One region of the Marinobacter sp. VGCF2001 genome, then DNA from elsewhere that is predicted to be linked to it. Evidence: riboswitches for the same ligand, from Rfam matches in the RefSeq annotation. Region 1 holds a riboswitch; the other holds the start of a gene.
What was found. A riboswitch is a leader RNA that binds a small molecule or an ion and turns the genes downstream of it on or off. The one in region 1 is predicted to bind thiamine pyrophosphate.
Positions count from the first base shown of each region.

Region 1 (3,408 bases):
TCCAGGCGATTTCGAAAAACCAGCCACCACAGACTGCCACAGATAACCAGCTGGATAATCGCGAACAGGGCCGCTCGCGCGAAATCAAACTCGAACCGAAGCGCTTGATAGATGGCCACTTCCAGCGTGGTTGTCCTGGGACCGCCGCCCAGGGTCATGATGATTGCAAAGCTGGTGAAACAAAGCGTGAACACCAGCGCCGCGAGGCCCGGCAGCACCGGTTTGACTGCGGGCCAGTGCACCGACCGCCACAGCCACAATCCACCCAGCCCAAGCTGAGAGGCAGCCCGCATTCTGGGTGCGGGTATGGCATCCATAGCCTGCAAAAGGACCCGGGCCGCCAGCGGGGCATTGAAGAATACATGGGCAAGCAGAATGCCGTTAAGCCCGTAGAGGTTCCAGCCGTTCCCGGGCAACCAGGCGTTGAGAAGCCCGGTCGCCCAGCCCTGGCGACCGAAAACGCCGATGAGGCCCGACACGGCCACGATGGTGGGCAACACCAGGCTTAATTCCATCAAGCGCAAAATCGCCGAGCGGCCGGGAAAACGGGCATAGCGGGCGAGGGCGGCGGCTACCGGCAGCGCAATGGCGAGGCTCAGTGCAACTGATAACACAGCCTGCCACAGGGTAAAGCGCACCACACTCTGGAAGTACGAGCCTGAGAGTATCGCGCCGATGTCCAGTCCGCCGGCCTGCCGCAACAAACTCCCCATACCGAGGACCACCAGCAGTAACAGGCCGGCACCAAACAACAGGCCAGGCCAGAGTTGCCAGCGTGGATGACTGAGCGGAGCGGTTTGGTAAGGGATTGGCATCGAGTTACTGCGTTAGCGCATTCAGCCAGTCATTCACAAGCTGGCGGCGATCAGATGCAACCTCAGCTGGGTCTATGTACAACGCTTTTGTTGGTTCGATGAGCTTGCTGAATACCTCAGGCAGTTCATCACCCAGCTCAATGGCGGGATACATCACATTTTTCAGGGGAATGTGGCGCTGGAAATCCGGAGTCAGCATGAAGTCCAGGAAGGCTCTGGCCAGGTCTTTGTTGCCCGAGCTGTCCACCAGGGCGGCGACCTCTACCTGCAGATAATGTCCCTCTTCAAACTGTGCGGCCTGATAGCGATCGGTTTTGTCGATCGCCATATGGTAGGCGGGCGAGGTGCTGTAAGACAGAATCATGGGGGCCTCACCGTTCATGAACAGCGAGAAGTAACCGTCGCTCCAGCTCTGGGTTGTGGCCAGAATCTTGCCGCTGAGCTGCTGCCACTTTTCGGCAGCCTGATCCCCGTAAACCGAATGCATCCACAGCAGCAGGCCCAGCCCGGGCGTACTGGTGCGTGGGTCCTGAATGATAATCTTCAGGTCGTCAGGGGCATTGATGAGTGCTTCCAGACTGGCCGGTGGCTCCGGCAGCTGCTCGGTATCGTAGACAAACGCAAAGTAACCCCAGTCGTAGGGCACAAAGACGTCGTCATTCCAGGTTACCGGAAGTGCAAGATTTTCCAGTGACTGCTCATGGCGGCCCAGAAGACCGGTTTGCCGCGCGGTTTCCATGGTGCCCGTATCCAGACCCAGAACGACGTCTGCCGGTGTGGAGCTTCCCTCCAGCCTCAAGCGCTGAAGAATGTCGCCACCACTGTCCAGAACGGTGTAGTTCAACGTACATTGGCATTCGGCTTCAAAGGCTTCCTTTACGGCCGGCCCTGGGCCCCATTCAGCTGCAAAAGACGGGTGGGTATAAACATTCAACACGGGGGATTCGTTGCCTGCGGCGAGGGCAGGCAGAAAAACGGCAAACATGGCTGGAATCAGACGCGAAATCATAGAATGGCCCCTAGATCAGTTGCCGGGGCACCACTCCGCGAACACCACAGTCTGGTGGTGACTCAATCCCTACGCCAGTGCGAGCTGGTTCAGGTTCCGCGGGTATGGTCTCAGCCTTGGCAGGCACCCCGTTGAGTGATGTCGATGTTATCACGGCCAGGGCGCCGCCCGGAATTGTTTCAGGGAAAGTGGGCAATAGCGTGCAAACCGGAGCGGTATCAGGAGCCGCTGGCCGGGAATCGTAAGTTGTGCTTTTCCATAAGCTCCGCTGGCGGTGTCTGAACCGAATAGTCCCGGTAGGGCGCTGTCTCCATCATCCGTTTCAGGCCCTCCAGGGTTCGGACAGGTGCATCGGTGGCTACAATATTGGCGATCCAGGCCGGAACCAGGCCACCCGGATCCATATGGGTCGTAAAAGTAATGCGTATCCAGCCATCCGCGAGAGGCTCCACAAGAAAACGGTTATCCAGCATGGGAATGCGAACATAGCCTGCCTGAACCGGTGCGGCCTCTGGCCGGCCTGTAGACCGAACGGTCACGGCACTACCAGGCTTTGGCTGAATAAACACGGATTTCATAACCACATCCCGGACTGACGCCGGCCAGACACCATCAAATTCCATCCAGAGCAGACGTTCGCCCTCTGGAGTGTAATGGTAGTTGGCCTCCTGACAGTTGTAGATCCATTGCGGGCAGAGCGAAATATCGTCGATTACTGACAGAGCCGTCACAATGGAATGGTGTGTTTCAACCACACCTCGAAATTGCTTGATGGGTGTATCTGGCACCGAACGGACAAACGTGTTGATGCCGGTTCGTTCCGGGCTGACCTGCGCGGGAACCCAGCCCTCTGCAAGCAAGCCGGAAGAGAGAGCCATCAGCATAATGAAGGAAAGAAAACGGGGGGACATAAAACGCAGCCTCACTGAATCATGATGTGCCAGGGATTCTGAGCCAAAAGAACGAAACACACCGTTAAGTTGATCCTGTTAAGCGGGACTTGACCCTAAATGACAGGGCTTGGAATGTGTGGCTAAAATTTGCTCACAATTGAAGTAAAAACAGAAACTTGAAAAAAGGTATTGACGAAACAACCGTAATCCGTAGAATACGCATCCGTTGTCGGGGCATTGCTTCGGTGACTTAGAGCGGGAATAGCTCAGTTGGTAGAGCACAACCTTGCCAAGGTTGGGGTCGCGAGTTCGAATCTCGTTTCCCGCTCCAATTTCCAAGTCTCTCACGCCCCCTGAGAGCAGAGCCCGAAACGGCTTACCCGGCGCGGTGGCAGAGTGGTTATGCAGCGGACTGCAACTCCGTGTACGCCGGTTCGATTCCGACCCGCGCCTCCATTTCTTTCCCTTTATTTTTAGTTGGTTACGATTTCGGAAAATAACCGGCGTCTTTCCCGTGAACATACCGCGAACGTTTTTTCGTTATTGTCCGTATCTCTCAGCGATTTTAGCCTCGATTTTGACCGCTCAGGTGGTCGGATCAATCGGTAGTGTTTCCGCATTTGCGCCGACTCGCGCCTGCCTTATCGCGGGCAAGCGGGTTGGGTGAAATGAGTGCCCGTTTTTGCCTGTA
Region 1 covers NZ_JBNFVX010000006.1:140,441-143,848, forward strand. Annotated here, with positions in the region: gene ACP2AU_RS08765 (thiamine/thiamine pyrophosphate ABC transporter permease ThiP) at 1-815, opposite strand, end outside; gene thiB (thiamine ABC transporter substrate binding subunit) at 820-1,824, opposite strand; TPP riboswitch at 1,874-1,965, opposite strand; gene ACP2AU_RS08775 (START domain-containing protein) at 2,043-2,735, opposite strand; tRNA gene ACP2AU_RS08780 (tRNA-Gly) at 2,973-3,048, shown strand; tRNA gene ACP2AU_RS08785 (tRNA-Cys) at 3,100-3,173, shown strand.

Region 2 (3,408 bases), on a different contig from region 1:
TGCGTCAACCAGAACTTATCCATGCGGAAAAAACCCTGAAACACGGTCTCACGCTTAACAACACGGACGTCACTGGCCTGGAACTGAAACGGTTTTGGCATCGGTCATCCCGGCGTCATATTCGGCCTTGAACGATAGCGGGAGCCGGGGCGGGGTGCAAGTTAACACCCCGCCCACCGAGTGCTTCAGGGCTCAGTAAATGCCGAGCCCCGGCCGCCTACACCTTGTCGTAAAGCTTACTGCCGGCATCCACAAACTCCCGGGATTTTTCCTGCATCCCGGCGTCGATGGCGGAGACTTCATCCATGCCGTGCTCGGCGGCGTAATCCCGCACTTCCTGGGAGATCTTCATGGAGCAGAACTTGGGGCCGCACATGGAGCAGAAATGCGCCACTTTGGCCGATTCTTTCGGCAGGGTTTCATCGTGATAGGCCCGGGCGGTGTCAGGATCGAGGCCAAGGTTGAACTGGTCTTCCCAACGGAACTCAAAACGGGCCTTGGAAAGCGCATTGTCCCGAACCTGGGCTCCCGGATGCCCTTTCGCCAGATCGGCGGCGTGAGCGGCAATTTTGTAGGTGATGATGCCGGTTTTCACATCGTCCTTGTTGGGGAGCCCCAGGTGCTCCTTGGGTGTGACGTAGCAGAGCATGGCGCAGCCATACCAGCCAATCATGGCCGCACCAATACCTGAGGTGATGTGGTCGTAGCCCGGTGCGATATCGGTGATCAGCGGGCCCAGGGTGTAGAACGGCGCTTCGTCACAGCATTCGAGCTGTTTATCCATATTCTCTTTGATCAGGTGCATCGGCACATGGCCGGGGCCCTCGATCATGCACTGAACGTCGTGCTTCCAGGCGATTTTGGTAAGTTCACCCAGAGTTTCCAGTTCACCGAACTGGGCGGCATCGTTGGCATCGGCAATGGAACCCGGGCGGAGGCCGTCGCCGAGGCTGAAGGAGACATCGTAGGCCTTCATGATTTCGCAGATGTCTTCGAAATGCTCGTACAAAAAGCTTTCTTTATGGTGCGCCAGGCACCATTTGGCCATGATGGAACCACCCCGGGAGACGATGCCGGTGGTCCGTTTGGCCGTCAGCGGCACATGGTGCAGGCGCACGCCGGCATGAATGGTGAAGTAATCCACGCCCTGCTCGGCCTGCTCGATCAGGGTATCCCGGAAGATTTCCCAGGTCAGATCCTCGGCCACGCCACCGACTTTTTCCAGGGCCTGGTAAATGGGCACGGTGCCAATCGGTACCGGCGAGTTGCGGATGATCCACTCGCGGGTTTCGTGAATGTTTTTACCGGTGGACAGATCCATCACCGTGTCTGAGCCCCAGCGGATGCCCCAGGTGAGTTTCTCCACTTCTTCTTCGATGGACGAGCTGACAGCGGAATTGCCGATGTTGCCGTTGATCTTCACCAGGAAGTTCCGGCCAATGATCATCGGCTCGGTTTCCGGGTGGTTGATGTTGGCAGGAATGATCGCGCGGCCAAGGGCCACTTCCTCACGCACGAACTCAGGGGTAATTTCCGGCGGCAGGTTGGCGCCGTATGACTGGCCCGGATGCTGGTCGGCCAGCAGGCCGTTTTCACGGGCGTCCTGCAGCTTCATGTTTTCCCGGATAGCGATGAATTCCATTTCGGGCGTAATGATGCCCTGGCGGGCATAGTGCATCTGGCTGACGTTCTTGCCCGGTTTGGCGCGCAGTGGTTTGCGCTCATCCATAAAACGCAGTGGGTCCAGCTGCGGGTCTTTCATCCGCCGGCGGGTGAATTCCGACGTATATTCAGGCAACTGCTCAACATCACCCCGTTCCTCAATCCAGGCCTGGCGCAGTGGTTTCAGGCCCTTTCGCAAATCTATCGTCGCTTCGGGGTCGGAATAGGGGCCGGAGGTGTCGTACACCATCACCGGAGGATTTTTTTCGCCCCCCATGTCCGTGGGGGTATCGCTCACTGTAATTTCCCGCATTGGCACGCGAAGATCGGGTCGGCTACCCTGCACGTATATCTTTCGTGAGCTTGGTAATGGTTTGATTGCTGCAGAATCTACTTGCGCAGAATCGCTCAGGTAGGAAGGAAGGTCCGTCATCGTCTGCTCCCGTTAATTGAGTGGTCGGGTCGCGTATGACGGAGCCATGCCGACACTGCGCATAAATGCGGCTTTGGCATGATTCGTACGGCCTTAATCCCTACGCCGGTATTATCCGGATCAGGTCGCGGGTTCTGCGTTGCAATCTCAGCCGATCACCGGTTCATGGTGATTCAGCACCCCGTCAAGACGCGATAAATAATCTGTCTGGCCCACAAAGTGAGTGAGCTTCTCAAGTGTAGAGACGGGAACGATTATTGTCCATAATGGTCCACCAATACCTTTGGGTCACGGTTGCGAGGATGCTCGCGACCCGCGCGACGGCCTACCGATACCTGTGTCCAGATCACGGATGCCCGGAGATAGTTTTCAGGAGCGATAATGAAGAAACGTTTACTTCCAGGATTGATCACCTTGCTGGCGGCCCAGCCGGCCTTTTCTCTGGATCTCGTGGATGCCTACGAACAGGCGCTGTCGTATGACTCGGGTATCGCATCCGCCCTGGCACAGTTTCAGGCGCAGCAGGCGGCCAGCGATGTCAGCAAAAGTAGTTTGCTACCCCAGGTCGGCGCGTTCGCTGAAGGGAACCACACGGACTTCGATGCCAAGAATGGCCCCGGCGACAGCTATAAAGCGTTCAATTACGGCGTACAGCTGACACAGCCGGTGTTCCGTGCGGATAACTGGTTCCGTTACGACGCCAGCCAGTTTCAGACCGAAGCGGCCCAGGCCCAGTACAATCTGGCCCAACAGCAACTGATCCTCGACGTTGCAACCGCGTATTTCAACGTGTTGCGAGCGCAAGACACCGTCTCCACCGCCCGGGCAACCGAAGCGGCAATCCAGCGCCAGTATGAACAGGCCCAGGAGCGCTTCGATGTCGGCTTGATTGCCATTACCGAAGTGTATGAAGCCCGCGCCAGCTATGACGACAGCAAGAGCCAGCGCATTGCGGCAGAAAACCAGCTGAACGTAGCCCGCGAGCAGTTGGCGCGACTGACCGGCGAATACGCCGAAGACCTTGAGAATCTGCGGGAGAACTTCCCGCTTGGTCGTCCGGAGCCACTGAACCCCAGCGAATGGGAGGCCACTGCGCTCGACCAGAACTGGTCTATTCAGGCCGCACTGTTCCAGTTAAATGCCAGTGAAGCCAACCTGAAGGTCGCCAAGTCTGGCCATATGCCAACGCTGGACCTGGTGGCATCCTATGGCGAATCGGAACTGGATGGCGCCAAATCCACTCAGCAGGAAGGCACCCAGGGTGTTATTGGCCTGGAGCTCAATGTTCCCCTGTACACCGGCGGCGGCACCCA
Region 2 covers NZ_JBNFVX010000009.1:47,731-51,138, forward strand. Annotated here, with positions in the region: gene ACP2AU_RS10405 (NUDIX domain-containing protein) at 1-101, opposite strand, end outside; gene thiC (phosphomethylpyrimidine synthase ThiC) at 218-2,095, opposite strand; TPP riboswitch at 2,176-2,289, opposite strand; gene ACP2AU_RS10415 (TolC family outer membrane protein) at 2,477-3,408, shown strand, end outside.
Region 2: another riboswitch for thiamine pyrophosphate. It lies ahead of thiC (phosphomethylpyrimidine synthase ThiC); the one in region 1 lies ahead of thiB (thiamine ABC transporter substrate binding subunit).